4 regions of the Polycladomyces zharkentensis genome follow, and region 4 is predicted to be linked to each of the others. Evidence: riboswitches for the same ligand, from Rfam matches in the RefSeq annotation. Region 4 holds a riboswitch; each other region holds the start of a gene.

Region 1 (7,899 bases), on a different contig from region 4:
GCGGATACCCTGCGGTATGTGACGGATACACACGACATGCCCGCGGGCAACTATTATCTGATCACTTTCGGATTGGTGGGTGCTTCCCAACCGTACCATTTCAAATTGAGCGGGGAAGGGTTGATCCCGGAAAATTCGTACCCGGAGCAAGCTCATTTTACCACCCGGTTTCCTTTTGGTGACGCTCATTACACCCGGTTGAATCAGGGAGAGGAAGACCAGGTGCACACGTTGATTGCCCGTGCGGAAGACGGTGCCGGGTACGTCTATTTGAACGATCGGCCGGTCGGAGACAAAAAAACGGGTGATTTCACCATTCAGACAACATTCCGCCTGGGATACAACACATTGACCTATGATGTGTTTCGCAATGGCTCCCGCAACTGGATATCCACCAACTACGAAGTGATCGGCACCGATCTGATCCGATTGGACGGGGCGGACCGTTTTGAGGTGTCGGCCAATATCAGCCGGGAAATCGACAAACGATATGCCGACCCGCAAACAGTATACATCGCAAGCGGTTTGACCTATCCGGACGCGCTATCCGGCGCCCCGTTGGCGACGCGGATGGAAGCTCCGCTGTTGCTGACACAGCCGGATCATCTGCCTGACAAGGTAAAAGCCGAAATCGAGCGACTGAAGCCGAAACATGCCGTGATACTGGGCGGGACGGGTTCCGTGTCCACTCAGGTACGCGGAGAATTGGCCAAGATGGGAATTGTGGCGGAGCGTATTTCGGGTGCAGATCGATTTGAAGTGTCTGCCAACACGGCGGATCGTCTGGTCCGTATGCAGCCGACCGATACGGCCGTTATCGCGTCGGGTACAGTGTTTTCCGATGCGCTGTCCGTTTCCGTGCCCGCAGGTCTCAACGGATATCCGTTGCTGCTGGTGAAACGGGATGCCATCCCCGAAGCGATCAACAAGTTTCTCCAAGCCCATCCGGAGATTCGTCGCTTCATCATCGCGGGCGGTCCAGCCACGGTGGACGACCGCGTCATGGCTGAACTGGACAAACGGGGCGAGGTGGATCGGATTTACGGGGTGGACCGTTACGACGTGTCGGTCAATGTGGTTCGTTATTTCGGCATGTACACCGATTCCGCCGCGTTGGCACGGGGGGACGTGTTTACGGATGCCTTGTCCGGAGCTCCGCTGGCCGCGATGTCCGGCACACCGCTGTTCCTCACTCCTTCCGACCGGTTGCATTCCTATGTGGAAGCTCATTTGAGCGAAGTGAGGTCACAGATCGGGCCGTTGAATTCCGTTTACCTGTTTGGCGGAACGGGTTCCATTTCGACGGCCATCGAGAAAAGGATGCAATGGTATTTGGGGTACTGACCGAACGTATCCGGACAGATGAAAGCCACCCGTCCAGCGACTGGAGGGTGGCTTTTTTTCAGCGAAAAATGTCGGATCATCCTTCCGTTCAGGTTCATTGTGGAAACTGGTGCGGAAGGTTTTCTTTGTTAACTGAATTCATGCAATTAACGGTTGGGCTTTGATGCGATCCTCTGGTAAAGTATAAGGAAGTAGTGAAAAAGAGGAGGAAGAGTCATTGTACCGGATGATCTTGTTTGACGTGGATGGGGTGTTTTTAAGCGAAGACCGATGCTTTGACGCTTCCGCACTCTCCGTGTGGGAGCTGTTGTACAATCCCCTTTATTTGGGATTGCGGGGAGATGTGTTTACCACACAACCTTCCGAGGAAAAAATCCGTCAATTGCGCCAGCTGGTGTTTGACAGCGACAAGGTATTGGATTGGATCAAAACACGGGGAATCAACTCCAACTGGGACATGGTACAGATGACGTTTTCCCTGCAATGGCTACGCTTGTTGAAACAAATTCAGCCTGAGCGGCCGGATTGGGTGGCGGAAGCGATGAGCGGACCCGTCACAGCCGATGTGTTGCGCCGGTTGGGCGGACGGTTGCGTGAAGCGGGCATCGCGTATCAGCCGCAGTTTGATGCATTCATCCCGGCATTGGCCGAGTCGAACGCCACCAAGCAGGAATTGATCGTGTATTTCAACACGTTGGCGAAAGAGTGGTTGGGTGTGGAAACCGAGGCGTTCTCACCCAAAAGCGCGTTGTGGGAGTTGGGCCGCCAAGTGTTCCAAGCATGGTATCTGGGTGATGACCGATACCGGCAGGTGGAAGGCGAGGAACCAGCCACACCGGGCAAAACCGGATTTTTGCATCAGGAAATTCCGCTGGCCGACCCCAAAGAGATCCGACGAGTGCTGGACGGGTTACGGGCAGAGGGCATCGTGCTGGGATTGGGAACCGGCCGGCCGCTGATCGAGACGGAAGTGCCGCTTACCGCGCTCGGATTATATGATGCGTTTGACCCGGATCGAATCGTCACCGCCGACGACGTGATTCAGGCCGAACGGGCGCACCCGGAACATGCCCCGCTCAGCAAACCGCAACCATACACTTATTTAAAAGGGTATTTCGGTCGGAGCACAACGGATGCGGAAGTACTCACCTTCGAGTTGCCGTTGCCCAATGGTGAGGAAGTGCTGATCGTGGGGGATTCGGTGGCCGATTTGTTGGCGGCCCGAAAAATGGGGTGCAAGTTTGCAGCCACGTTGACGGGATTGACCGGAGAGGCCGCGCGGTCCAAATTTGAGGAGTTGGGCGCCGATTATATTGTACGCGATGTGACGGAATTGTCTCGTGTTTTCAGCGAAGCCGGAAAGTAATCCGTGGATGGCTCACTGAGACAGGTTGACCAAGTGGCCCCAGATCCTGTCCTGTCATCTCAGGCGCAATGTTTTCCCATGTGAGCGATGGTCAGGCCCGGCCAAGCGGAGAAGCGGGAAAGCGCAGGGCTTTGTCGCGGAGAATTTCCTTTTGAGCGAAGCCCGCTATGTCGCGGCCTTCTCCTTCGATTCGAAACGGGCAAGACTTGCTTCTCTGCAGGGCGCAGGCGGAGTGAGCCGGCAAATGATGTGTGCCATCTCGAGAAATCGTAGTTCGCGGACTTTATCAACAACTTGGTGGGATTTCAAACGAAAACTTTTCATACATCTAAGTTGACTATCATTCCACGTTTTTTGCATAATAGAATCGGGAAGGATGTAAGTGCCCGTCCTTTTTCGAAGATGAAAAAGGACCAAATCCTACATAATTGGAGGGTGAATCATGGCCAAGCACGAACTGCCTGCACTCCCTTATGCCCATGATGCGTTGGAGCCGTACATCGATGCGCAAACGATGGAAATTCACCATGGCCGGCATCACGCCACGTATGTCAACAACTTGAATGCGGCGTTGGAAGGTCATGCCGCCTTGGCGGAAAAATCGATCGAAGACCTTTTGCGTAACATCGATCAGGTGCCGGAAAGCATTCGTACCGCTGTGCGAAACAACGGGGGCGGTCATGCGAACCACAGCCTGTTCTGGCAAATCATGAGTCCGAACGGTGGCGGCGAACCGAGCGGGGAGTTGGCGAATGCCATCAACCAAACCTTTGGCAGCTTCGATAAGTTCAAAGAAGAATTCACCAAAGCGGCAACCACCCGTTTCGGTAGCGGTTGGGCTTGGCTGATCGTGAAAAAAGACGGTTCTTTGGCTGTGACGAGCACACCGAACCAAGACAGCCCGCTGATGGATGGAGACACGCCGATTTTGGGTCTGGACGTGTGGGAGCACGCCTACTATCTCAAATACCAAAACAAGCGTCCGGAATACATCAAAGCGTTCTGGAACGTGGTCAACTGGGATGAAGTCGCCAAACGGTACCAAGCGGCACGCGGATAAGAAGAATCGACAAAAGCGCGGTGGAATCTTCCGCCGCGCTTTTTTTGTCGTGGAATTTCCAAGGAAATACATACCTTACATTCTAATCATTTTCTATTGAAAGGTATCCATATCCAACTTATAATGGACAACGTGTATCAATACAGCCGAATCTTCGCGTCGGTGTTCGGCGCGGGGTACGGGGGACGCAATCCATGTTGGGGTGAAGCCGCCGTTTCGGCGGCCGGGATCAACTCCTTTCCCGAACCCGTCAGCTAACCTCGGAGGCTTGAAAGGAGGAGAAACAGTGTCTGCTTTGAAAAAGTGGGCGTGGGTGCTCACGGGTGCAGTGGTTGCAGTGATCGTAGCCGCGGTACCGTTTGGAAGCGGTAAGGCGGAAGCGGCTGCACCGACGATGATCCAATACGGCAGTAAAAACGGAGATGTCTGGGACTTGCAATATCGCTTGCAACAGCTGGGGCTGTACCGTGACAAACTGGACGGCATATACGGTTTGAACACGGAAAAAGCGGTTATCAAGTACCAGATTCAGCATAAATTGCGGATCGATGGCATTGCCGGTCCCCAAACGTGGGGATCGTTGAAGCGGCATACCGTGTCCAAAAAGACGGTATCCAAAAAGGTCCACAAACAGCCTCGTCATTCTGTAAATTCTCGCTTTTCGAAAAAAGACATTTCATTGATTGCACGAGCTGTATACAGTGAAGCGCGAGGTGAACCTTACAAAGGGCAAGTGGCTGTCGCTGCCGTGATTTTGAACCGGATTGATTCACCGGAGTTTCCGAAAACAGTAAGCGGTGTGATTTTCCAAGACGGTGCGTTTACGGCGGTACAGGACGGGCAGTTCTGGTTGAATCCCAACAGTACAGCCTATCGCGCTACGATGGATGCGATCCGGGGATGGGACCCGACAAACGGTGCATTGTACTATTTCAACCCGGACACCGCAACTTCTGATTGGATCTGGTCTCGCCCGCAAATCAAAAAAATCGGAAAGCATATTTTCACGAAGTGACGAGGAAAAGCCCGTTCCCTTGGGGGACGGGCTTTTTTTCGTGAGTAAAAACGAGGCTGTACGGAAATATTATGAGAGGAGGTTTTTTCATCATTTTCCGCTTGACAAAAGTAAGTATATAAATGCATAATATCAACGTAACTAAAGTTAGTTCATATTCCGTCATCACTATTCCACAAACGAAAGGAAGGAAACCCACATGGCGACCGTTTTGTACATCACTGCCAACCCCAAACCGGAGGAGCAGTCGTTCAGCTTGCAGGTGGGACGGGCATTTTTGAATGCCTACCGGGAGGCCAATCCCGAAGATACAATCGTCGAGTTGGATGTGTATAAACTGGACATCCCTTTCTTGGACGAAGATGTGTTCAGCGGTTGGGGCAAATTGCAGCAGGGAACCGCGTTTGAGGAATTGTCCGCAGAGGAGCAGAAAAAAGTGGGACGGATCAATGAGATCGTCGATCAGTTTGCGGCAGCGGACAAATACATCATTGTCACCCCGATGTGGAACTTCAGCATTCCTCCGCGGATGAAGGCGTACATCGACTCCATCTGTATCGCGGGCAAAACATTTAAGTACACCGAAAACGGTGCAGTCGGGCTCTTGAAAGGCAAAAAAGCCGTCCATATCCAAGCGCGCGGCGGTATCTACTCCGAAGGTCCGACCAAGGAATTCGAGTTCGGTGACCGTTATATCCGTGCCGTGTTGTCGTTCCTGGGTGTGGATGATGTGGAATCCGTCATTGCCGAAGGCATGTCGCAATTCCCGGACAAAGCCGATGCGATCAAGCAAAAAGCCGTTGAACAAGCGCGTGAGTTGGCCAAACGCTTCTAAGTACAATGAATCGGGAAAATTGCACAACCCCCTCTCAGCCCTCATCAAGAACGACCGACCGCCCAAATGGGCGGTTTTTTCCTTTTATTGTCCGCCACATCATTTGTTCCCCTTGATGGGAAACTATTTGCAGGGGGTGGAAAGATGGCTCGAAAACGACGCAGGCGATTGTTGGTACCCGAGTCACGGCCGGCCTTGGAGCGGTTGAAAGCCCAAGTGATGAGCAGAGAGATGGGTGTGGGACCGCTGTCGCCTGACCAGGTCAAAATGGAAGTGGCCAAGCAAGTAGGCGTGCCCCTCAAACCCGGTGACAACGGAGATTTGAAAACAGCCGATGCCGGCAAAATCGGTGGCACCATCGGCGGCCACATGGTACGGGAAATGGTCAAAATGGCGCAGGAGCAGCTGGCGCGTCAAAGATCCCGGCCCTGACGACGGCCCGATCGGGCCGTCCAATCTGTTTCATCATTGTTAAAGATCGATCAATTTTTGGCGACATATTGATGAGACACGAGACGGAACGGGCCGGTTTTGTCATAATGATAGAGGAGTGGGATTGAGGAGGGCGCCAGATGGAACGTGTGTTGCTACTGTCGATGGGATTTGGTGCCGGGCACAACTCGGCGGCACAAGCATTGTTGCATGTGATGGAAGAGCGAAATGCAAAAGTGATGTATGTCGATTTGCTGGAATGGATTCCGACGAAGGCACATCCTCTCCTCCAAAATGGGTATCACCGTATGTTGAACCGGTTTCCGGCGGTGTATCATTACCTGTATGACTGGACTCATCAGTCCCGTTGGTTTCGTTATGTTTCCGGGGAAGCGATCAAGCGGGCGGGGTGGATGATCCGGCGTCAACTGGCACGGCGGCTGTCCCATTTCCGTCCGACAAGGGTGGTGGCTACTCATCCGTTCGCATTGATGTGGCTGTCTTCCCACTGGCGTCGCATCCCTTCATTCTGCGTGGTGACCGATTATGAACTTCACCCCATTTGGCTGTCGGGTACACCTGATGTGTTGTATACGGCCAGCGGGATCTCGGTTCCTCTACAAGCGCAACGGCGTTTGTGGCAATCTGCCGCCAGGGTCGTCGAGACAGGTATTCCCGTAAGACGGGAATTTCTCCAAAACGTGTCGAAACAAGAGGCCCGACGTTTGTTGGGATTGAGGCCGGATCGTCCGGTGGTGTTGGTGATGGGCGGCGGGGAAGGGATGGGACCCGTTCGCGAAACCGTACAGGAATTGGAGAAAGCAGGTCCCATTTGCCAAGTCGTGGTACTGGCCGGAAAAAATGAAGCCCTGATGGTTGAGCTGACCCGTCATTCTCTGCCACCCCATATTCGCGTTGAGGGATTCCGACCCGATGTCCCCTTGTTCATGGATGCTGCAGACCTGTTGATCACCAAGCCGGGCGGACTGACCATTACGGAAGCGATGGTCAAACGTTTGCCCCTGTTACTGTTGGAGGCATTGCCGGGCCAGGAAGAGGCCAATCGTCGATATTTGCTGCGTCATCGGGTGGCGGAAACGGTCCAGTTCGGCCATTTGCCTCAACAGATGAAGCGCTGGTTGGAGTCTCCGGCCCGCAGGAAACACGTTGCCCGCGTCATGTCGGAACTGGCATCCGGAAATGCGGCCGATCGGATCGCTGATGAAGTTTTGCAACCGGCACGCCACAGGGCGTTGCGATGATCTTCCCGCAAAAGGCTTGCAAGTAGCCGCTTCTGATGCATATGCTGGGAGGAGAGGAGTGGTTGGATGCGTCTGGTGACCTATGTGATCAAAGAAGACGTGTTGAACATTCGGTCGGAAATGTATGGGGATGCCCGGATCGGTTGGGTGCAGGATGGATACGTTTGGGATATCGGTTTTGCCCAGGAATGGGCTATGTTGGAAAAGGGGATTCCGTTTTCTTGTGCGCTTCCGACGGATATGGTCGCGTTCCTGGAAATGGGAGACCAGGGGTTTACATTGTTGCGACAGGTAATCGATGCCTGTCGGGGTACACATCCTGATCAAGCGAAAGTGGAAGGAGAACCGGTGGCATTGTCACTTGCGGAAGTCCGCTTGCTTCCGCCGGTGCCCAGACCGCCCAGCTTTCGCGATTTCTACGCGTTTGAACAACATGTCAAAGCGGCGCGGGCGCGACGCGGCCTCAGTATGATCCCGGAGTGGTATCATTTTCCTGTTTTTTATTTTTCCAATCATCAGACCATATTGGGACACGAGCAACCTGTACCCCGACCGAGCGGCACACAATGTTTGGATTATGAGTTG
Region 2 (7,899 bases), on a different contig from region 4:
GACAGATGACGAACGACCTTGATGGCAACCGGGATCACCTGAAGTTCGACACGCTGGAAGTGCGGGCGATTCACTCCCTTTTCAACCGGGTGCAACCTGAAGTGGCGATCGACGCCCACGAATACAACCCCGAACCCGATCTGCTGAAGGACATTGGCAAAGAAGGCTCCCTCAAGTATCACGACCTTCTCATCCTCTCGGGCAAGAACCTGAATATCCCGAAACCGATCCGAACCTTCGCCGATAATATGTCCGAGAAGGCCAAGAAAGCCTTGGCGGAAAAGGGATTCTCCAGTGGCGATTACTACACGGCAGCAAAAAAGAACGGAAAATTGGAGCTGACCGAGGGTGGACCGGAACCCCGCATCGGCCGCAACAGTTTCGCCCTGAAACCCTCCCTCTCCTTCTTGGTGGAAACCCGGGGCATTGGAATCGGACGGGAAAACTTCCCCCGACGGGTGGCCGCCCAAGTGACCACCCATGAAAGCCTGCTGGAAACCACCGCTCAACGGGCTGACGAAATTAAACGTCTCGTGGATAAAGCCCGGAAAGAGATCGTCGACAAGGGACGCACCGTCGGGGATGACGATGAGATCGTGGTGGTAAGCCAGGCGACAGAAATCCCCAACAGCACCCTGCCGGTGGTGGACATCGCCGAGGGCAAGGTGAAGGAGATCGCTGTTCGCTGGTTCAGCCACACCAAAGGAAAGCCCGGCCTCACCCGGGAGCGCCCCACCGCCTATCTTTTGTTCCCGGATCAGGAAGAAGCCGTGGAACGACTGCGGAATGCCGGAGTCAAAATGATACGGCTGAAGAAAGAGATCGTCTTGTCCGTGGAAAGCTACACGGTTCGGTCGAAGGAGACTTCCAACAAATCATACGAAGGTCACCCGCAGTATCATGTGACAACAGACACAACCATAGAAACAGTCCACTTCCCCGCAGGGAGCTGGGTAATCCCGATGGACCAGCCAGCGGCCAACCTGGCTGCCCTGGCAATGGAACCGGAGTCCACTGACAGCTACGTCACCTTTGGGTTCATCCGTTCAGAAGCGGGGAAAAAGCTCCCGATTTACCGGTACATGGAGAAGAAGAATTGGTAATGATGTGATCCATCACCTAAAAAAGCCGCCGTTCGAACGGCGGCTTTTAAATATACTGCGGGCACACCTCTTCAAAAACAAGACCTCGATGTCTGCCAAGGTAGCAATTGGGGTAATAGGGGAGTCACTCAATCAAGCGTTTAACACAGGCATTTCCCGGTTACCGCTCTCTGCTTGCTATAAACTCCGGCCGGGGTGATTGCCCGGAGAACGGTTCCACCAACCGGTTTTCCACACTGTTGTAAACAAAGAACACATTGCTCCGCGGCAAAGGGGTGATATTGCCGTTGGACCCGTGCATGATGTTACAGTCGAACAGCACGACCGAACCGGCCGGGCCTGTCAATGCGTCAATCCCGTGCTGATTCACCAACCAGGTCAAACTGTCCTGGTCCGGAACGCCGTACTCCTGTCTCCGAAGCGACTGCCGATAATGATTTTCCGGCGTACGGCCCACACAAGAGAGAAAATATTGATGGGAGCCCGGAATCACCATCAACGGCCCGTTAAAGTGATAATTGTCTTCCAACGAGATGGAACAGCTCAACGCCCGCATACGCGGCATGCCATCCTCCACATGCCAGGTCTCGAAGTCAGAGTGCCAGTAAAACTCTTTTCCCGCAAAACCCTTTTTGTAATTGATTCGGGACTGATGGATGTAGACATCACTGCCGAGAATTTGTTTGACGATGTCTGTCAGCCGCTGATTTTGCGATAACCGTTTAAAAGTATCGCTGTTGCGGTGAACAGCAAAGATCGATCGAATTTCCCGGCTTTCCGGCTCACGAATCACTTCCTCCGCATCCGAATCCCGGTTCGCATCCCAGAGCCGTCTCAGCTCATTGCGCAATTCCCGCACTTCTTCCTCAGAAAAGAAACGTTCGAAGAACAGGTATCCGTTTTTCTGATAAAATTCCAGCTGTTCGGCATCAAGCGGACCTGCTGCGGGATCTTTGGTATAAATGACTGGATCTTTCCGTTCCAAAATCACCGGTTTGTCATCCACTCGCGAAGGATAGAGATCCATCACCCCGCCCTGTAAGTTGCTCATTTCCCCAATTCCCCCCGAACGGTTTGTGGTTCCACCCTTTGTGCCCTTTCGTCAGGGTGTGGATTCGGGCGATTCTCCCGTGACTCCTCTTCAATGATGGGATACACCCCTTCTTCATCATGTACCTCTCGCCCTGTCAACGGCGGATGAAACACACAAACCATCCGCATATCGGACTTTGCACGCAAATAGTGCTTTTCATGACCGTCCAGCGCATACAAAGTTCCGGGCTGAATCGGGTAAACGGTGCCGTCTTTCACGACCTCAATTTCTCCTTCTCCCTCGATGCAGTACACCGCTTCCACATGGTGCTTGTACCAAATCGTGGTTTCTGTTCCCGCCTTGATAATCGTGTCGTGCAACGAAAAGCCCATCCCGTCCTTTTTCAAAAGCAGACGGCGGCTGTTCCACGTCTCAGTGTCCACGTCATCTTTCGTTCCGATGATGTCATTCAGATGTTTGACGATCATGATTACCTGTCTCCTTTTTCACATCATCTGTTTGCACCGCTCAAAGCTTTCCTCCAGAACGGTCAGTCCCTTTTCAAGCCCCTGTTCATCAATGGTCAAAGGAGGCATGATTTTGACGACTTCACTGTTGGGACCGGATGTTTCCATAATCAAACCCCGTTCAAACGCGGCCGCGCAAATCTTTTCGGCCAACCCGTCCACTCCGATTTCAATTCCCTGGATAAGCCCTCTTCCCCGCACTTCCCCTGCCATCTCGGGATACTGTTGTGCAAGCATTTCCAGGAAGAGTCTGACTTTCTCTCCCTTCTCCAGGATTTCTCGGCTGAACTGGTCGTCTTCCCAGTAACTGAGTGCTTCGGTCGCAGCGACAAACCCCAGGTTATGGCCGCGAAAAGTACCGTTATGCTCGCCCGGTTCCCACAGATCATACTCAGGTTTGATCAAGGTCATCGCCAACGGGATGCCATATCCCCCGATTGATTTGGACAGACAGACGATGTCGGGATAGATCCCGGCCGGTTCAAAGCTGAAAAATGGCCCCGTCCGTCCACATCCCACCTGCACATCATCGACAATCAACAGAATGTTCCAGCGCCGGCACAGTTCTTCCATGTTGCGGAGCCACTCAAAACTGGCCACATTGATGCCGCCTTCACCCTGAACGGTCTCAAGGATAATGGCTGCAGGGAGAGAAATGCCGCTGCCATTATCTTCGAGAAAACGCTCAATATAGCTGACCGTGTCGGCCTCACTGCCAAAATAGCCGTCAAACGGCATGGAGATCGAATTCGTCAATGGAATGCCCGCGCCTTTTCGCTTGGATTCGTTCCCGGTAATCGACAGCGAACCGATTGTCATGCCGTGAAACGCGTTGGTGAAACTCATGATTGTGTCCCGCCCGGTTACTTTGCGGGCCAGCTTCAGCGCACTTTCCACCGAATTGGTGCCTGTCGGTCCCGGAAACATCACTTTATAGTGAAGATTTCGCGGCTTTAAAATGACCTCATGGAACCGTTCCAGCAGCTTTTCTTTTGCTTCTGTCGCCATATCAAGGCTGTGCGTAATGCCATCTTCCATCAAATAGTCGATCAGCTTGGCCTTGATTCGTTGATTGTTGTGGCCGTAGTTTAACGCGCCGGCACCGGCAAAAAAGTCGACATATTCCCGGCCGTCCCGATCCCACAGCTGATAGCCGCTCGCTTTTGCAAAGACAGTCGGAAAACTCCGGCAGTAACTGCGGACCTCCGATTCCAAAGCTTCAAAAACCTTCAACGGTGAATGTAATTCCTCCGCAACTTTCACCAAATCCCCCCAGTTAAGTTTGATACCGAAACGGTCCGATCCGAAACGTCATTTCCGATTCATGAGTTCCCCCCGGGAACAGATGGGCGGGAAAACACTCCGAAACTTCACAGCACGTTGCAAAATCCCGTGCCAATCCCCGGAATAAAGCCTGGGATGCAAGATTCGACGGAGAAACGGTTGCTTCAAGATAACGGACATTTTTGCAAGCGTCCCGACGGATCAACGCTTTCAGAAGCGCCTTTCCCAACCCGTTGCCCCGTTGAGACTCGGCCACGGCCACCTGCCACACAAACAGGGTTTGCTGGTCTGCCGGTGGTCGAAAAGCGGACAAAAAACCGACGATTTGTCCCTCCTGTTCGGCAACCACACAAGTATCCGAAAAGAACTTGCACAGCATCAGGTAACTGTAAGGGGAATTGACGTCCAACACTCCGGTGTCCCGAACCAGGCTCCAGATCCCGATTCCATCCGCTACCTGTGGTTGGCGAAGCGCCACTTTGTTCATCAACCCGGTTTCCAGATTCATCACCTCCTCCCCGGTACCGACGGCTCAACGCCATGCCAAAATGTCCCGCACAGCGCGTCATCGCCGATTAAAAAAGTACAAGACCGGTGCAAACTTTCTCCCAGGAACCATCATTCCAAGGAAAAAGTCTGTACCGGTCCGTGCTTGTGCAATCCGTACGCGGTCAAAGACTCAGATCCGCCTTCTCGTGCACAGGAAAAGTCAGTCCGGCGCAAAATTGGCAAATCCCTTGGATCTCACTGCTTCAGCCGACAAGGCTGGCGGGCAAGATGGATGAGAAATGCTTCACATCTATTCCGGTGTCAATCCGGAATTCACCCCAATCGCTTGGTTCCCCCGTTTCCATCGAAATGAAATAAGGCGTCTTTAATTGTCAATATAAACTGTTTCCTACAATCAATTGTTAATATTTTTACTTTGTCTTATAATACCATATTTACCATAATGATTCATCCTCTATAAATTCCGTTGATCCCCTCGTATACTCTTTCTCCTATGTTCAGATCGGATGAATTGATCTATTCTCCCTTTCTCGCTTCGTTCCACTGCCATTCATCTCCAATTGGACATCGACTCTATCGTCTGCTGACAAAAACTGCCCAAAAACTTACGTAAACGTGGACTCTTCGGACTGTCACCAAAAATCTTTTCCGGCGGTCCTTCTTCCATAATTCGTCCTTCATCAAAGAAAACAACCCGATCCGCCACTTCCCGGGCAAAACCCATTTCATGTGTAATGATCAACATCGCCATCTTGCCCTCCGCTGCAATCTCCTTGATAACCCCGAGAACCTCCCCGACAAGCTCAGGGTCCAACGCAGACGTCACCTCATCAAACAACATGATCTTGGGTTGCATGACCAACGCACGCGCAATCGCCACCCGCTGCTGCTGACCGCCGGATAATTGTGACGGATATGCGTCGATCTTATCCAGCAACCCTACTTTATCCAACATGGTTTTGGCCTGCTCGATCGCTTCTTCCTTGGACAATCCCAATACCTTGATCGGTGCCTCCGTCACATTTCGCAAAATGTTCATGTGCGGAAACAGATTAAACTGCTGAAACACCATTCCGATTTTGCCGCGCACTTGATGCAAATGTTTTTCATCAGCCGGAACAAGCTTCCCGCCCTTTTTTTTGTGCCAGAGCAACTCACCGTCAACTTCAATCGTACCCGACGTCGGCCTTTCCAACGTCATCAAAACACGGGCAAACGTCGTCTTGCCGGACCCGCTCGGCCCGATTACCGCTACTTTTTCTGCAGGAGCCAAATCAAAATCGATTTCGTGCAACACTTGAGTTTTGCCATAGAACTTGCTGACCTTGCGGTAACGAACAATTGGGTTTATGCGATCCGATTTCACATGCATCACCTCAAAACCCCTTCAGTTTATCAATCCTTTTTGATTGAGTTGGAGCCAAGATTCCAAGCGGCGTACCAGGAGTGAGGAAAGGTAACTCAATATGAGGAAAAACACCCCGACAAGCGTAATGGGTTCCAAATAGCGGAATGAATTGGAGCCGATAATTTGCGCTTGACCCAGCAACTCGATCAGCGTGATTGCCGATAAAAGCGGCGTTTCTTTAAACATCACGATCAAATAGTTGCCCAATACGGGAACAATCGGCCGGACGGCCTGCGGGAGAATAATCCGCATCCACGTTTGCGTTTTTGAAAAGTTGAGGGCGACGGCAGCTTCCCATTGCCCGCGCGGGACCGCGTCAATACCTGCCCTGTATACCTCCGACAGATAGGTGCTATAGTGAATGCCCAATCCCAGTACACCAGCCGTGAAAGGAGACAACCTCAATCCAAAATGAGGTGCCACATAAAAAATGAAGAACAACTGAACCAATGGCGGTGTGCTGCGCACAAATTCGATAAAACCGCCGGTCACCCATGACAAAAGCTTGACCTCAGACCGTCGTGCAAAGGCGATCAACAGACCGCCGACAAGTGCAATCAAATAGGAGACGATCGTCGCACCAATCGTAATCTTCACGGCATCGAGCAGTTGCGGTAAAATTTGCAAAGTAAACGTCCAAGACCATCCCACGTTAAGACCTCCCCGTTGAAAGTCTGCGCTCCAACCAACGCACGCCCAACGTCAGCGGATAGGCGACGAGAAAATACAAGATGAGCAACAGACCGAATATTTCAGGGGTATGCTGATTCATATTGGTCCGCAAGGTTGTCGCCTGAAATGTCATATCAGAAATCGTAATCAAGGAAACCAAAGAGGTTCCTTTCAACAATTCGATGAAAAGATTACCGAAAGATGGCAACATGATGCGGAAAGCCTGCGGCAGGATCACACTCCGCATCCTCTGCCCCGGTGTCATGTTCAGCGCAACAGCCGCTTCGATCTGCCCCTTGGGGACGGCCAATATCGAGCTGCGGACGATTTCTGATCCATACGCCCCGGCGTTAAGACCGAGAGCGAGCAAACCCGCCAAATCCGCCGACAACCAGATGCCGAGCTGCGGCAGGACAAAATAAAGCCAAAACAATTGAACGAGCAAAGAGGTTCCGCGAAAAACTTCAACAAAAACAGTGCACACCGCTCGGAGCGGATAAAACCGCGACAGACGTCCAAACCCTGCCAAAAAGGAGACGAAAAAGGCCAATATCGCCGAATAGATCGTCAGCTGAACCGTGATTCCAAGCCCTTGCAGCAAAGAAGGCAATATTTTTTCGCAGACCCCGATCGGAATCACATCCTTTCCCGTTGCGATTCAAACAATCGTGTGCCTCGTGATAAATCAGGGGTCTCAGCTCATCCCTGCCCATGGACGGGATCTAAATACAGTGGGACTCTTACGGTTTGCACAGTTCATCCGCCTTTTTGTCAGGCAAGTTCTCTTCGGTGAATCCGAACAGTTTGAGAACATTCAATAATGCACCCGACTTTTTCATTTCCGCCAATTCTCGACTGAATGCATCCCGAAATTGTTTATCTTCTTTTCGGAAGGCAGCCGCTCCATATCCGAGGACACTTTTTCCGTCCACGATCGGCTGTTGAAAGTCCTTTACCTCCTCGATATCTCGGGCACCGGTGGATTCCATCATCGCCCGTAAAGAAGGACCTGTCATCGTGATCGCATCCACCCGCCCGGATTCCAATGCGGAGATCGCGGAAGGCTGATCAGGAACAATGATCATCTGATTCTCCTTCACACCCGATTTCTTCAAATAGCTGACCTCAACCGCCCCCTTCATCACCGCGACCTTCACTTGCGGATGGGCGGCGATGTCCTCATAACTGTGAAGTTTCTTCGGGTTTCCTTTTTTCACTGCGATTGCTTCCCCGATTTTGTATTCAGGATCGGCAAACACCACTTCTTTGCAACGAGTCGGGGTGATGTACATCCCCGCGGTAATGACATCAAAACGACCCGATTTCAATCCGGGAATCAATGACCCAAAGTCCACCAAAACC
Region 3 (7,899 bases), on a different contig from region 4:
AAGCGATGGGGATCAAATTCACCGACATTTTTTCGGAAGATTAGACCGGCTCCGGTGTTTGCGCCATCAGAAACCGTTCCAATGCCAACACCTTGTCTATTTTTCCTGACTTGACAGCCTGATCGGTTTCAATGGCTTTTAACAGTAACGAGCGCAGCGCTTTCTCTGTGTATGCCTCCCCTTGACGCAAGGCCAGTTTTACCGGGTACGGATGCAACCCGAGGACGGAAGCGATCTGGCGCTCTGACTTTCCTTGCTGAGCCAACACTTTCACTTGCAACATGATTCGGTACTGGCGAATCAGTAAAGCGAGAATTCGAATCGGTTCCTCCCGCTGATACAACAAATCGTACAAGATGGACAGCGCCTCGTCTGTTTTTTGCCGCGCGACGCAATCCACCAGTTTGAATACGTCATGTTCCAACGTCCGTGGAACCAGCTGGTCCACCATTTCCGGCGTAATCTCCTCTTGTCCGGCATAGGCGGCCAGTTTCCTGCATTCCTGATCCACCATGCGCAAATCGTTTCCCGTCAACCGGATCAACCGCCGAACCGCTTCCGGTTGGGCTGAAGCACCTGCTTGTTTCAACCGTTTGGCCACCCAGCCCGGCAACTCTTTTTCTTCCAACGGGGGAAAGGCGACGGTGCAACAATGCTTTTCCAACACTTTCACCGTTTTTTTTCGTGTGTCCAGTTTTTCAGCGGGTGCGATCAACACCACGACATTGGATTCCAGGGGATTTTCCGCATACCGCAGGAGTTCTTCCGGCTGGTGCTCCACTTTGTCCTTCCCTTTGACCGCAGTCAAGAACCATGCATTTTTGCCGATCACCAACCGGCGCCCACCGAAAAATGAGGGGGTTTCCGCCTCCTGCACCAGCTGTTGCACCGGGATTTCCTCCAAGTCCAGGATCACTTCATGAAAGGAAGGATCCTCCGGAGGCAGGACATGTTTGCGCAACAAGTGAACCATCTCTTCGATCAAAAAACCTTCTTTGCCGTAGAACAAATAAATCGGCTGAATTTGCCCCTTCACGATTTCCCGCGCCAAGGTGCGGTACATTCAGCAGTCCCCCCTGCTCCGCCTTCTACTTTTCTTCTCGTTTGTCAATCACATCATATTTTTTCAAAACTGATTTCGCTTGACCGTCTTTTTCGTGCCAAACGATCAGCACAATCAGCTTGCGATCATCCGCCCAACTGAGCCGGGCTTTGCCTCCACTTTGCCAAGCAGAAGAGCGATACCACAACTTCCCTTCCCTTGTGCGAACCTCTACACGGTTGCCGGATACCACCGCCTGATAGCGCCGACGAGGCGACCATTCGGCTCCGTCTCCCGTGTCGTGCTCAGATGCACCGACAACAGGTTTATTTCCGGGTGGGGTGGATGGATGGTCCTTCCCTGAGGTACCGCCGGACGGGTTTGTCGCAACCGGCGGTTTGGGAGGAGTGTGCTTTTCCGACATCCCCCATTGTGTGAAGATGGCACCGATTACGATCGCTGCTGCGATTCCTCCGCTGATCCATCCCATACTGGTGAATCTTCTGCGGAAGGTACGTGTCGGGTTCGGTTTTTCCAATTGCGGCAGGATGCGGTCGACCACGCTGACAGGCGGATGAACGTGGGGCAGGAGAGATAAATGCTCATCCAGTCGCTTCAGCCGCGAGTGAAAATCCGAACAACCGGTGCACACAGACAGATGGGATTGGAGGCTTGCCTGTTCCTCATCGGACAATTCCTCGTCCAAGCTCCGCTGGATCAGTTCCAGCGCCTCCTCACACCTCATCGTGCGACACCCCCTTCCTTGTATTCCGCCAACAACACTTGCAATTGTTTGCGTGCGCGAAATAGATGGGATTTAACGGTGTTGATGGGTAAATTCATCGATTCCGCAATTTCCTGGTAACTATAGTCGTGCACATAGCGCAACACGACGGCTGTGCGTTGTTGCTCCGGCAATTGCGAAATGGCCGTTTTCAAATCCGAATGAAAATGGGATTGGTGCACTGCCTGTTCCGCCTCGGTATCCACCGGTTGCATCTCTTCCGGCATCGGTACCACTTTCGTTTTGCGGCGGAACTGATCGATACAAATGTTGGTCACAATCCGTTGCGCCCAAGTTTCAAAGCGGGATTGCCCCTGAAAAGTAGAAATCCGATGATAGATCTTTAGCAGTGCTTCTTGGGTCGCGTCCAGCGCATCCTGCTCATTTCCCAGGAGATAATAGGCCGTGCGGTAGACTGGTGTCTCAATTTCCCGCAGCAGCCGGATCATGGTCTCGCGATCGCCGGCTTGCGCCCGTTTGACCCATTCCGCTTCGACCACATTTATCCCTCCTAATTTACCAGACGGTCCTGGGGTATCAAAAGTTGCTGTTTGATTGGAATCCGGACTGCGGTACGCTCTCCCGGGAGCAAATTCATTCCCATTGTACCACAGTCGGACAAGCCGGTCTGATCCGAGACGGGACAACCTGTTCCGCTTCTGTGCCATCGTCGGTTACGGTACAGGGTGGAGCATCTTTTTGCTCCTGTTTACGAGAGGTTTACGTATACCCGCGGGAAAATGATCGCCTTTCTCGGGCGCGGCCGGCATACCGTAAGGGAGCAATGTTTTTCCAGGCGAGCGAAGACCTGAGCCTGAACTGAGCGAAGACTCGGGAAAGCGCCGGTTTGAAATCGCGGGCCATTTCCTCAAAGCGAAACGGACTTTGCCCGCATCCTGCACTGACCGGGTCCGAGCGGTCATGATTTTCTTTCTTGCAAGGCGCAGGTGGGGCGAACCGGGAAAGAACCCGGACAGTATTCACCAGACACACACTGGAGACAATGACACGACGGTTTCCAACGACCAGCAATCCGTGACGTCATCTTGCCTCCGACATCATCGTTTCCACCGTCCAGCCGGCGGGACGAATCCGGATGGTCACCGCCCCGTGACGATCCGTCCGATACACGCGAATCCGATGGCTTTGCAAGCGGCGGATCACTTCCGGAGCCGGATGGCCGAACCGATTATGCCGGCCGACCGAGATCACGGCGAAACCGGGACGGACTTGCGCAAGCCATGATTCTCCGGTTGATGTACGGCTTCCGTGATGGGCCACTTTCAGCACATCCACAGGTGGAAAGCGCCACTTCCCCATCAAGTCCGCTTCCGCCTCCTGCTCGATGTCACCCGTCATCAGCAAGCGGAAACGTTGGATCTGCAGCAAAAAAACAATGGAATCATTGTTGGTTCGTTCGTCGGTCGCGAGATGAGCAGGATCGGGATGGAGAAACTGCCATGCAACCCCCGGTTCCAGTGTCCATGCCGTTCCGGGAGAAGGCGTGACGGTACGGGCACCTTGTTCGATCAATGTTCGCACCAATTTCCGTTCCGTCTCGGTACGGGGCGGGTGGGGATTGCGCAGGACGAAGCGAACAGGGAATTGTTCCGCCACTGTTTGCAAGCCTCCGATGTGATCCGTATCCCCATGCGTCATGATGAGGTAGTCGATCTGTCGAATGCCGCGAAAACGCAGATATGGAACCACCGTGTTCTCTCCCACGTCGTAGGAATATTGCCGCCGTTGCCACGACTTTTGCGGAAATGACGGCATTCCACCTCCGTCCACTACGATGACTTGTCCTTTCGGTGTCTCGATGACGGCACAATCCCCCTGCCCCACATCGAGAAAGGTGATGCGCGCCTCCATCCCCCCGTAAAACGGATGATAGGAGTAGAAGATCAGACCCGTTAGCAACGCAAGCGAACACCAGCGATGCCGACGGGGATAAAGCGCGTTGCCCGTCCAAGCGTACAATGCGTATACACATACCGCCGCGTATGCCGCACACCATATCCATGACGGCGGTGACCATGACGTCAACATTCCCGGTCCCGCGGAAAACCGTTCCAACAACCATAACAGCCCTTTTGTCACCCAAGTGCATACCCAGGCAGGCACCGCTCCCAATACCGGTGCGATCCAGCCCAACATCAAGGAGAGGAGTGCCAAAGGGAACACCACGCTACCGACAATCGGGACGACCCACAGGTTGACCCACCAAGAGCCAGTGGGAAAAGCATAAAAATAGACGATCATCACAGGAAATGATACCAGATGGGCGATCAATGTGACCGCCAACAATTGATTGCCACGCTTCCAAGGTAATGGAAACCGGCCACTGAGTGGTTCGACAGCCAACAGCAGCCCGAGGGTGATCAAACAGGTGAGCTGAAACCCCGCCTCCAGGAGCTGATACGGATTCCACAACAGCATCATCCATCCTGCCAGAAACAAAAAGGACAGCCGGTCGTGCCACTTGCCGAAAACCGCGGCAACAAGGGTGAAACCGGCCATCATGCACGCCCGGACAACGGATGCTTCCGCCCCCGTCACCCATGCAAATATCGGCAACGATACCATCGTGAGTCCGCCTGCCACTTCACGCGTCAAGCGCAATCGGGTCAACAAACCGTACACGCCCGCGACGAAGACGGCCACATTCATCCCGGAAATGGCCAACAAATGCGTCAGTCCCCATTGGGCAAACAGGCGGTCTACCTCCTCCGGCACTGCTTTCCTCTCTCCCAGCACCAATCCGCGAATCAGACCGGAAATCTCCGCAGGATACAGTTGTGCCAGCGTTTCGCCGCCACTTTGCCGAATCCGGTCTGCCCATGCGAATACATGCCATGGAGGCGGTTGTTCCGCCGACACCCCGTGAAGCCCGTCAGTCGACGCAATCCAATGCACAAATTGACGGCGATAAAACGATCGTGCATCAAAACCGCCTGGATTTCGCGCCGGTTCCGGTCGAGTCAACCGTACACCGTCCACCGACAGCCGCGTCCCGCTTGTCCAATCGCGAATCGTCCGCAACTCCGTCGGTGATTGCACTCGCAGACGAAACCACACTTTTTCGTCTTCCAAGCGCCGAACGGCACCATCCACCTCTATCCATCGGACTTTCACCATACAGGTGAGCTGATCTCCATCCACCTCAGGGGCGGACTGGATAACCCCATACATCTTGATGCCAACGTGATCGGCCAACCGATCATCGATAGACGAGACATTGCGGGCATCCACCCAGGACGTATAGGCGGCTCCGACAAAAAAAGAGAGCAGCGTGCATGTTGCCGTCCACATCCGCCAACGCCACAGGCACACCCATCCTCCCCCCATCCCGACAACAACCGCCCCGAACAACCACCATCCACCGTACCCGCTTCCCCATGCCAATGCAACGCCGATGCCTCCCATCCATCCGCCCGCCAACCAACTCACCGGAGCCTTCATAACAACCTCCATAAAAGGGATGAAATGGTATATCCTTTCCGCAAATTCCGACAGAATCCCTCCATGTTCGACAAAAACTGTCGCCATTTTGCTACGGCCGGTTGTCAAACCTTGATTGACAGGTTCCGGTAATCGTATTAGAATGCTAATCATGACAAAACCTAATCATCAACAGTTTCACACTTCGAGCGCTGAATCCGTACAGGAACGGGGGAACCAATTTTTTGGGGTGAATCCGGTGCCATCACCGGTAGGGTCACTCTCACGGACCCGAATCCGTCAGCTAACCTCGTAAGCGTGCTGAGAGGGAAGTGTGCTTCTTCACATGACCAAAAGTCATTGAAGTGGGCACTTCAATGGCTTTTTTGCGTTTTAAACAAAAACGGAATTTATCTGGGGAAGGTGTATGTGATGTTGTCCTCACTGAAACGCTTGATCATCGGGCGCCCGCTTCGTACTGAGCAACTGCAGGAAGAAAAACTGCCGATTTGGAAAGCGCTCCCTATCTTATCATCGGACGCGCTGTCGTCAGTCGCCTACGGTACGGAGCAGATCCTGCATGTACTCGCCCCGATCGGCGTGCTGGCGCTTTGGTATTCATTGCCCATATCCGGCGCGATTATCGGTTTGTTGACACTGCTCATCCTTTCCTATCGGCAAATCATCCACGAATACCCCGGAGGGGGCGGTGCCTACATCGTTTCAACAGACAACCTGGGTTGGTTTGCCGGGTTAATCGCCGGTGCGTCGTTGTTGATCGACTATACACTGACAGTGGCAGTCAGTGTTTCAGCCGGTACGGACGCGATCACTTCGGCATTTCCGGTTTTGCACAATCACAGTACGCTCATTTCCGTATTCTTCGTCCTTCTCCTCATGATCCTCAACTTGCGGGGTTTACGCGAATCCGGAACGATTTTCTCATTCCCCACCTACCTGTTTATCCTGGGCATGCTGGGTCTGGTGCTCGTAGGGTTGGGCAATGTGGCGGTCCATGGGATTCCTGCCGACGTCCCACCGGTGACACACACCTTTCCGGTCGGTCTCACTTGGTTCTTATTGTTGCGAGCGTTCTCGTCCGGATGCTCTGCATTGACCGGCGTCGAAGCCATCTCCAACGCCACTCCCGCCTTCCGGAAACCGGAGACGAAAAATGCGGCGCGTACATTGGCGCTTCTGGGATTATTGCTGGCCGTGTTGTTCGGCGGGACCAGCATGTTGGCATATCTGTATCACATCACGCCCAGTCCGACAGAGACGGTGCTTTCCCAAATCGCTGAAGAGACCTTCGGCAGAACGCTTCCGTATTATTACATCCAGGGGACTACCGCGCTGATCCTGATTCTGGCCGCCAACACCGCCTTTGCAGGCTTCCCGCTGTTGGCCTCCATTATGGCCAAGGACAAATTTATGCCGCGGATGTTTGCTTCCCGCGGAGACCGGCTCAATTTCTCCAACGGCATCATCGTGTTGGCCTTGGCCGCAATCGGGTTGATCGTGGCGTTTGAAGGAGAAGTGGAACGGTTAATCCCCTTGTATGCGATCGGTGTCTTTTTATCGTTCACCTTGTCCCAAACCGGGATGGTGGTTCGCAGGTGGAAGCAGCGCAACCCGGGCTGGATGCGCAAATTGGCGATCAACGCCGCGGGTGCGGTCGTCTCGTTCATCGTCCTGCTGATTTTCGCCGTCACCAAATTTACGGAAGGCGCTTGGATCGTGGTATTGGTGATACCGGTGTTCATCTTCGCCTTTTATCAAGTTCGGAAACACTATGAGGCTGTCGCGGAAGAGTTGCGCATCGACATCGCCACCGACAAACCGGAAAAGAAAGATCATGTGATTATCATCCCTGTCGGGGGTATCAGCCGCGTCGTTCGCAACACGATCGCCTACGCCAAGACGATCGGGGATGACGTGGTGGCAATCCACGTGGCCTTCACCGAGGAAGATGCGGAGAAGATGGAGAAAAAGTGGGAGCAATGGAATCCCGGCGTCCGCCTCGTTGTCACCCGTTCCCGTTTCCGAAGCGTCAACGGCCCCGTGCTGAGGTTCATCGACATGGTCCAGGAACGGGTAGGCGACAACCTGATTACCGTCCTGATCCCTGAATTCATCCCCCGCAGGTGGTGGCAGCGCTTTTTGCACAACCAATCCGCGCTGTGGCTGCGTTTCCTGCTGTTGTTGAGAAAAGATGTCATCGTCTCCACAGTGCCGTTCCATTTGCGCAAATGAAACCATCAAGAAAGCCCGACCTGTCATCGACGCAGGTTGGGCTTTGCTTATTACGCCGGATGGATGGCTCCGTCTCCCACCGTCACTTCCGGCACGTTTTCTCCGGCAGACTGAAGGAACTTTTGCCTCCACTCTTTTTGAGCCTCTTGCTTCCGCCGCTTTTCATGGCAATGGACCTGTTGGTCAAACTTTTCGATCGCGGGATATGGCATATACATCAATGGATTTATTCCATTTTTTTATGCTTCCGGACAGCTTCATTCCCAGTCTTTGAGCAACTCGTACTGAAGGTGCATTGGAAGGATCGATGAGTGAGATCAATCTCGGTGAATCTAAATGTTTGAAGCCCCAGTCGCGACATCCTTTCGCCGCTTCAGTA
Region 4 (7,899 bases):
ATCTCACATCACCCGCTTAAACATCTTTTCGATTTCATAGGTGGAAAAATGCACGAGAATCGGTCTGCCATGCGGACAAGTGAACGGATTGGCGCATGCCCCCAACTCCTCGAGCAATCGTTCCATCTCCTCCCGCCGCAGGTGGCGGTTGGCCTTGATCGCCGCTTTGCACGCCATCAGCTTGGCACTGGCGTCCCGGAGGCGAACCGTATCCACCCGACCGTGCTCCTTGAGCCAATCGACGATCTCGCGGATGATCGCCTCCTCCTGTCCGTCGGGAAACCAACGCGGGTGTGAGCGCACGAGAAACGTGGTTCCCCCAAAGGGTTCCACTTCCAAACCGATTGCGCGCAAATCATCCAGCTTGCTTCGGATCGTTTCCGCCTCGGCCAGTGTGCATTCCACCGTCATCGGCACCAACAGGGGTTGTTGCTCGGGATCGGTCTCTTTCATACGGCGGAGGAAGCGTTCATAGTAAATCCGTTCATGTGCCGCATGTTGGTCAATCAAATAGAAACCGTCTTCCGATTGCGCCACGATGTAAGTGCCGTGAACTTGCGTCAACGGTTCCATCATCGGAAAACGGGAGTTCTCCTCCGATTCCTGCTCGGCGACCGTCGGCGATTGCTCCGGTTTTTCCCGCGATTGAACCGACAACCGATCCGGAACCGCCTTTTGCCCGGTCAAACCGGCGCGGGAAACGGATTCCGTCCTCTCTGGCCTGGAAGGCGGCTCGTTTACCCGGTCTTCCCTTATCGGACGTGACAATGACGGATACTCATCCGATCGCGGCCGCTCTGCTGGCCGGTCAAAGGACAACCGTTCCTGCACCACTTGCGTTTTTCGCACCGTCGGACCGCCCGTCTTTTTTTCCACCTTGGGGACAAGCACTTGCCGGTGCAATGCCTGGTGAACCGACTGCACGATCAGGTCGTACAGCGTTTTTTCCTTGCTGATGCGCACTTCCAGCTTGGCGGGGTGCACATTGACATCCACCAGTTTGGGGTCCGTCTCCACGCACAACACACCGATCGGATAACGCCCCACCGGCAACAGCGTTTCATACGCTTGCAATACCGCCTGTACCAATGGAACACTGCGGATATAGCGTCCGTTCAGAATGATGGACAAATACGAACGGTTGGACCGGGTCACCTCGGGACGGGCCACCAACCCCGTCAGGCGGAAATCCGGATCTTCCGCTTCCACTTGCACCATGTGGGACGCCACTTGTTTTCCGTACAAGGCATGGATGACGTGAATCAATTTCCCGTCGCCGGGTGTCCGGAACAATTCACGTCGGTTGTGGCGGAGCGAAAATGCCCGATTCGGATGTGCCAGCGCCAATCGGCCGATCACATCGGCCACGTGACTAACCTCAGTGTTGACGGTTTTCAGGTATTTCAAACGAGCCGGCGTATTGTAAAACAGGTCTTCCACCCGCACATCCGTTCCCCGGGAACGGGACGTTTCCTCAATCGAGACCATTTCGCCCCCTTCCAGCTTGAGCCGGGTGGCGGGTTGGTCTGATCCGTCCTGGGTGGTCAGAGTCAGACGGGATACGGAAGCGATGCTGGGCAGTGCCTCTCCGCGAAAACCCAACGTGCGGATCGCGAACAGATCCCGCTCCCGGCGAATTTTGCTGGTGGCATGCCGGGCGAAAGCCAGTTTCGCATCCTCCCGGTCCATGCCGCAACCGTTGTCGGAAACGCGGATCGAGCGGATACCGCCTTCCTCCAACTCAACCGCGATCCGGTCCGCCTCCGCATCGATCGCGTTTTCCACCAGCTCTTTCACCACGGATGCCGGTCGCTCCACCACTTCTCCCGCCGCGATCTGGTTGGCCAAATGATCGTCCAAAATGCGGATCTTTCCCATCTTCGGCCCTCCCTACACCCGGCTGGATCTCAGCCGTTGTTGCAGACGGTGGATCAACTGCATCGCGTCCAGGGGGGTGGAACCCATCAGATCCCACTCGGCCAGTTCCTTCAGCACTTCCCGCTCCGTCTCACTCAATTCCGGTTCGGGGACCTTTTCCTTTCGCGTCTCCGGTTCGGGAACGGTCGGGAACAACTCCAACTGCTGAACCGTGGCGGCCGTTTCCGACTGCCCCTCCAGCTGGTCCAAAATCACTTTGGCCCGACGGATCACTTCCGGCGGCAATCCGGCCAGCTCAGCCACTTGAATCCCGTAACTGCGGTCAGCACGCCCCGGTTCGATCCGGTGGAGAAAGACCACTTTTCCGTCTTTCTCCACGCATCGGGCGTGCACATTCACCACCCGGGGAAGCGTTTCCTCCAGCCGGGTCAGTTCATGATAGTGGGTGGAGAACAAAGTTTTTGCCCCCACATGATCGTGGATGTATTCCACGATCGCATGGGCAAGAGACATGCCGTCGTATGTAGAGGTACCGCGTCCCACTTCGTCCAGCAGGATCAAGCTTTGTTTCGTCGCCTGGGTGAGCGCCTGACACGTCTCCGCCATCTCCACCATAAACGTGCTCCGGCCCCCGACCAGATCGTCCGCCGCACCGATCCGTGTAAAGATCCGGTCCACGATGGGGGTTTCCGCTCGCTTCGCGGGAACGAAGCTGCCGATTTGCGCCATCAACGTGATCAGGGCCACCTGGCGCATATAGGTGCTTTTTCCGGCCATGTTGGGACCGGTGATCAGCAAGATCTGGCGGTCCTCCGGGTCCATATCCGCGTCGTTGGCCACGAACGGCTCCTCCCGGTTGGCCGCCTCCACCACCGGATGCCGCCCCGCTTCGATTCGCAAGCGACCGTCCGTGCGGATGACCGGACGGACATATCCGTAGCGGTCGGCCACGGCGGCAAGCGATTGCAACGCATCCAACCGCGCCACTTGTTCGGCAAGCTTTTGCAACCGCGGAATCTGCCGGGCCACTTGTTCGCGGACCTCGGTGAACAGCTGGTACTCCAATTCCACCGACTTTTCTTCCGCTTCCAGAATCAACTGTTCCTTTTCCTTCAGCTCCGGCGTGATAAACCGCTCCGCGTTGGCCAAGGTCTGTTTCCGTTCATATCGACCTTCCGGCAAATGGCGAAGATTGGCCTTGGTCACCTCGATATAGTAACCGAATACCTTGTTGTAACCCACTTTGAGCGACTTGATGCCCGTCGCTTCCCGCTCGCGACGCTCCAACTGGGTGATCCAGTTCTTCCCTTCCCGTTGCGCCGTACGCAGCCGATCCAAATGGGGATGATAACCTTCCCGGATCAAGCCGCCCTCTTTGACCGAAACGGGGGGATCATCCTCGATCGCCCTGGCGATCAGCTCCGCCACATCTGCGCACACATCCATATGTTCGCCCATCATCCGAAGCGGCGGGCAATCCACCCGGGCCAACACCTGCCGCAATGCGGGAAGCGCCTCCAGCGAACGGCGAAGCGCTTGCAATTCCCGGGCATTGGCCGAACCATACGCGATCCTGGCAGCCAATCGCTCCAGATCATACACTTCCTTCAATCGTTCCCGGACTTCCTCCAATAACAGCAGGTCGTCCAGAAACGCCTGTACCGCGTCCTGCCGTTCCTCGATCGCCTCTTTGTTCACCAACGGCTTGTCCAACCATTGGCGCAACATCCGGCTCCCCATCGCGGTCGCCGTCTGATCCAGCAACCAGAGCAACGATCCTTGACGCCGACCGTCCTTTAACGTAGCGGTCAGTTCCAGATTGCGCCGGGCCGCTTCGTCCAGAATCATGAACTGGCGGGCATCATACCGTCGAACCCGATTGAGATGCCGCAGGGATCGCTTCTGCGTATCTTGCAGATAGCGAAGCAACATCCCGCCAGCCCGGACCAAAAGCGCTGTCGTGAACACCTCTTTTGCCGATGGAAATTGCTGGGCCAATGCCGCTTCCAGTTCACCGGCGTTCCCCAGTTTCTCCTCGGTCATTGGGGTGAACAGACATCCCAACCGCATGCCAAGCCGCTTTTGGAAGTGACGATCCCCGGCCAATGCGGGGTCGAGCAGCACTTCCCGTGGTCGGTATGCACCGGTTTCATCCATCAGCCGGTCCAATGACCCTTCCAACTGGGTCACGTACCATTCACCGGTGGAAAGATCCCCGGCCGCCAACGCATGCGCACGGCCATCGGTAGCGAGCGCCACCAAAAAGTTGTTCTCTTTGTCGGCCAGCATTTTTTCCTCAATGACCGTTCCCGGTGTGATCACGCGAACCACTTCGCGTTTGACCACGCCTTTGGCCGCTTTGGGGTCCTCCACCTGTTCACAGATCGCGACTTTGTATCCTTTTTCGATCAATCGCTCAATGTACGCCTCGGCGGAATGATACGGCACACCGCACATCGGTACCCGTTCTTTCCCGCCGTCGCGTGAGGTCAGCGTAATTTCCAGCTCTTCGGCTGCTTTTTTTGCATCCTCAAAAAACATCTCGTAAAAATCGCCCAAACGGAAAAATAAAAAGGCATCCGGATACTCTGCCTTAATCGATAAGTACTGTTCCATCATCGGCGTATATTTGGCCAAAACAGGACACCCTCCGAACGGTAAGAGTCGTTGTTTCGTACGGTCTATTGTAACACTCCCCAACGGACCGAACAACGTCTGTTTCACCCCGATCAACAATGAGGAGCGGTCTCAACTGTACGAACACGGTGCAGTCCGCCCCAACTGCGAGTGCCGTATCCATACATCTTTTCGCACTTCGTCATTCCTCATGATCAACCTGTATCCGGGAATATGGTTTGAAAAGGATTTGCCCGACGGATTTCGTCAGGGGGAGTAAACAGAAGAGAAATGGATCTCCCATCAAACGGATCGGGTCACATGACGGTATTTCATTCCTTTTTGATGAAAAATGACACTTTACATCAGGTGGTCGGAGGAGTATGATGAGCTCGATTTAAAAATAAAATACATCCTCGTAAATCGCTGAATCCCGCGATACGCGGGAGCGGGGGAACCAACCGCAGGCTGTGGCGAATCGGTCACGGACTGCATGGGGTGAATCCCGGGTTAATGCCCGGGTAGGGTGACTCTCAGCCACCCGAATCCGTCAGCTAACCTCGTAAGCGTTGTGAGAGGGGGAGTGGAATCGTGCGGCAGCACGGCTGTTTTTGCTGTGCTCAAAAAGCCACGGGAAGACACCCTTCTCGTGGCTTTTTCTGTTGGTGACGGGAAGCTTTTACGCTCAAGAATGGCGATGGCGAAAGAAAGACACCATGATGGACGTTACGGATGATTTTTATCGCCGGAAAGGCGGAGAGGAGGCTCGATCATGATACGGATTCATGGATTGACCAAACGGTTTCCGGGTGAAAAGGGAATTTTTGATCTCACCCTTGAAGTGAATCGGGGTGAAGTATTCGGTTATCTCGGACCAAACGGTGCGGGAAAATCCACTACGATTCGTCACTTGATGGGTTTTATGAGACAGGATGAGGGCAAAGCGGAGATCGGGGGCATGGACTGCTGGAATGAATCGGACAAGATTCAAAAAGTCACCGGTTATCTCCCGGGGGAGATCGCCATGTTTGAAGGACTGGACGGTACCGGTTTCTTGGATTTGATGGCGGGACTCCGTGGACAGAAGGATGACAGAAGGAATGAGCTGCTGGAGCGACTGGAACTGGACCCCCGAGTCCCGATCCGAAAAATGTCCAAGGGAATGAAACAAAAACTGGCCATTGTGGCCGCATTCATGCATGATCCGGAGATTTTGATCCTGGACGAACCCACCTCCGGTTTGGATCCCCTGATGCAACGGGGGTTTGTGGAATTGATTCTGGAAGAAAAAAAGCGAGGAAAAACGATTTTCATGTCCTCTCATCAGTTTCCGGAGATCGAGCGCACGGCAGACCGGGTCGGCATCATCCGGAAAGGACGGCTGATCGCTGTGAAATCCGTCCAGGAATTGCGCAGTGAGCAGCGGAAAGCGTTTGTTGTGACGCTGGGAAGAAAATCGGACATCGACCGATTGATTCAGGCCGGGCTCAGTGTGGTCCGCCGGGGAGCAACCACGGTTGAAATCGAGGTACAAGGTGATCTGAATCCCCTGATCCGCGCTCTGGGCGATGTGGATGTGCGCCATTTGGAACACAGAGAGATGGATCTCGAAGAAATCTTTATGCACTACTATGAACGACGGGAGGCGAACGAACGATGAACCTTGCGCTGTACCGGGCAATGTGGCGGTTGCACGGCAAGACATTGGCAGCGATGGCGATCGGGTCGTTTCTTTATGTGCTGATGATTGTTTCCATCTATCCCAGCTTGAATCCCGGAGACATGAATGAATTGCTGAAGAAAATGCCGGAAGAGATGATGAAAGTGTTGGGAATTGAGGCCGGTGTACAGCGTTTGAACGATTTTATCGCTGTTGAGTACCACTCCTTCCTGTATCTGATCCTGCTGATGGTGTACAGCGTGGTGATCCCGACCCGGCTGGTGGCTCGGCATGTCGACCGGGGGTCCATGGCATTTCTGCTGTCAACGCCGTTGTCCCGGTCACGGCTCATCCTGACGCAAGTCGCATTTTTCATCACGGGGCTCGGGCTGATCAACCTGTTCACCTTTCTCGGCGGGATCGCGGGAGATACCTGGCTGCTGGATCAACCCGCCTTGAATCGGTCAGACTACATGGAACTGAATCTGGTCTGTTTCCTGTTTTTTTCTGTGATCGGCGCATACAGCTTCCTGTTTTCGTGCCTGTTTGACGATGAAAAGAAGGCGGTATCCTGGTCGGCAACAGTGACCATCCTGTTCTATGCGATGGACTTTGCCGGTAAACTGGGTGAAAAACTGGATTGGCTCCGGAACTGGACGTTGTTCAGCCTGTATGAACCGGCACGTCTCGCACGGGGAGAAGAAGACATTTTGTGGATAGCGGCAGGTTTGGGCTTTACCGCGATGGTGCTGTTCCTCATTGCGACGATGGTTTTCCGCCGGCGAGATTTGTCATTGTGACGAGGCAGATGGCGTTCCGAAAAACGATCCTGTTCATTCCCTGCTGGCACTCATGATGGTGCCCGACTGGGCACCTCCCTCTACTTCAGTGTCACGGATTGTGTCCGTATCGAACAGCGCGTGAAGTCGTGGAGCTTTGGTCCCTACTTGTTTGAAAAGGAAGTGAAAGGTCATGAAATATGTTCAGTATTTCGATGAGATCGATCGCCACAGCTTGCCTATGGTCGGCGGGAAAGGAGCAAATCTGGGAGAGATGACAAAAGCGGGATTCCCCGTTCCTCCTGGATTTTGCATCACGACATCGGCTTACCGCCATTTCATCGAAGCAAGTGATAAGATGGATGAATGGTTCAACCTGATGAATCAGTTGAAACCGGAACAACTCGACGAGATCCGCTCATTGGGACAGAGAATTCGTCATCACTTGCTTACGATCCCGCTTTCTGATCGAATAAAATCAGCAATCATCAAGGCGTGGTCGAAACTGGGTGAAGATCATGCTTACGCTGTCCGCTCCAGTGCAACAGCCGAGGACTTACCAACCGCTTCTTTCGCTGGTCAACAGGAAACCTACCTGAATGTGAAGGGGGCTGAACAACTCATTGAAGCAGTCAAAAAATGCTGGGCATCCCTCTTCACAGATCGGGCGATCGTATACCGTATCAATAACGGATTCGATCATCGGTCCATATCCTTGTCTGTCGTGGTGCAACGGATGGTATTTCCTGATGTGTCCGGCATCATGTTTACGGCAGACCCGGTTACAGGACATCGGCGCACGGTTTCCATTGATGCCGGGTTTGGACTTGGAGAGGCACTTGTTTCCGGCATTGTGACGGCCGATTTGTATAAAGTACGTGACCAGCAGATTATCCAGAAACAAATCGCGAAAAAGGAGAAAGGCATCTTCCCTGTTTCCCGGGGTGGAACGGAAATCAGGGAACT

What was found. A riboswitch is a leader RNA that binds a small molecule or an ion and turns the genes downstream of it on or off. The one in region 4 is predicted to bind cyclic di-AMP.
Region 1: linked by a shared signal. The riboswitch ahead of sleB (spore cortex-lytic enzyme) and the one ahead of JQC72_RS07860 (ABC transporter ATP-binding protein) in region 4 are both predicted to bind cyclic di-AMP.
Region 2: linked by a shared signal. The riboswitch ahead of ectA (diaminobutyrate acetyltransferase) and the one ahead of JQC72_RS07860 (ABC transporter ATP-binding protein) in region 4 are both predicted to bind cyclic di-AMP.
Region 3: linked by a shared signal. The riboswitch ahead of kimA (potassium transporter KimA) and the one ahead of JQC72_RS07860 (ABC transporter ATP-binding protein) in region 4 are both predicted to bind cyclic di-AMP.

Annotation. Positions count from the first base shown of each region.
Region 1 covers NZ_JAFHAP010000005.1:60,867-68,765, forward strand. Annotated here, with positions in the region: gene JQC72_RS04800 (cell wall-binding repeat-containing protein) at 1-1,344, shown strand, start outside; gene JQC72_RS04805 (HAD family hydrolase) at 1,571-2,710, shown strand; gene JQC72_RS04810 (superoxide dismutase) at 3,153-3,770, shown strand; cyclic di-AMP (ydaO/yuaA leader) riboswitch at 3,905-4,053, shown strand; gene sleB (spore cortex-lytic enzyme) at 4,057-4,785, shown strand; gene JQC72_RS04820 (FMN-dependent NADH-azoreductase) at 4,985-5,620, shown strand; gene JQC72_RS04825 (alpha/beta-type small acid-soluble spore protein) at 5,765-6,052, shown strand; gene JQC72_RS04830 (MGDG synthase family glycosyltransferase) at 6,193-7,314, shown strand; gene JQC72_RS04835 (fumarylacetoacetate hydrolase family protein) at 7,381-7,899, shown strand, end outside.
Region 2 covers NZ_JAFHAP010000011.1:61,350-69,248, reverse strand. Annotated here, with positions in the region: gene JQC72_RS12510 (M14 family metallopeptidase) at 1-1,103, shown strand, start outside; gene thpD (ectoine hydroxylase) at 1,264-2,154, opposite strand; partial or broken gene JQC72_RS12500 (ectoine synthase) at 2,238-2,624, opposite strand; gene ectB (diaminobutyrate--2-oxoglutarate transaminase) at 2,643-3,926, opposite strand; gene ectA (diaminobutyrate acetyltransferase) at 3,940-4,455, opposite strand; cyclic di-AMP (ydaO/yuaA leader) riboswitch at 4,686-4,828, opposite strand; gene ehuA (ectoine/hydroxyectoine ABC transporter ATP-binding protein EhuA) at 5,008-5,829, opposite strand; gene ehuD (ectoine/hydroxyectoine ABC transporter permease subunit EhuD) at 5,845-6,516, opposite strand; gene ehuC (ectoine/hydroxyectoine ABC transporter permease subunit EhuC) at 6,518-7,177, opposite strand; gene ehuB (ectoine/hydroxyectoine ABC transporter substrate-binding protein EhuB) at 7,278-7,899, opposite strand, start outside.
Region 3 covers NZ_JAFHAP010000004.1:332,590-340,488, forward strand. Annotated here, with positions in the region: gene holA (DNA polymerase III subunit delta) at 41-1,063, opposite strand; gene JQC72_RS03475 (zf-HC2 domain-containing protein) at 1,089-1,787, opposite strand; gene JQC72_RS03480 (RNA polymerase sigma factor) at 1,784-2,326, opposite strand; gene JQC72_RS03485 (DNA internalization-related competence protein ComEC/Rec2) at 2,868-5,288, opposite strand; cyclic di-AMP (ydaO/yuaA leader) riboswitch at 5,468-5,602, shown strand; gene kimA (potassium transporter KimA) at 5,700-7,520, shown strand; gene JQC72_RS03495 (GNAT family N-acetyltransferase) at 7,704-7,899, opposite strand, start outside.
Region 4 covers NZ_JAFHAP010000008.1:123,692-131,590, reverse strand. Annotated here, with positions in the region: gene JQC72_RS07875 (class I SAM-dependent methyltransferase) at 1-2, opposite strand, end outside; gene mutL (DNA mismatch repair endonuclease MutL) at 4-1,878, opposite strand; gene mutS (DNA mismatch repair protein MutS) at 1,891-4,515, opposite strand; cyclic di-AMP (ydaO/yuaA leader) riboswitch at 4,909-5,077, shown strand; gene JQC72_RS07860 (ABC transporter ATP-binding protein) at 5,267-6,154, shown strand; gene JQC72_RS07855 (efflux permease Rv1217c-related protein) at 6,151-6,954, shown strand; gene JQC72_RS07850 (phosphoenolpyruvate synthase) at 7,127-7,899, shown strand, end outside.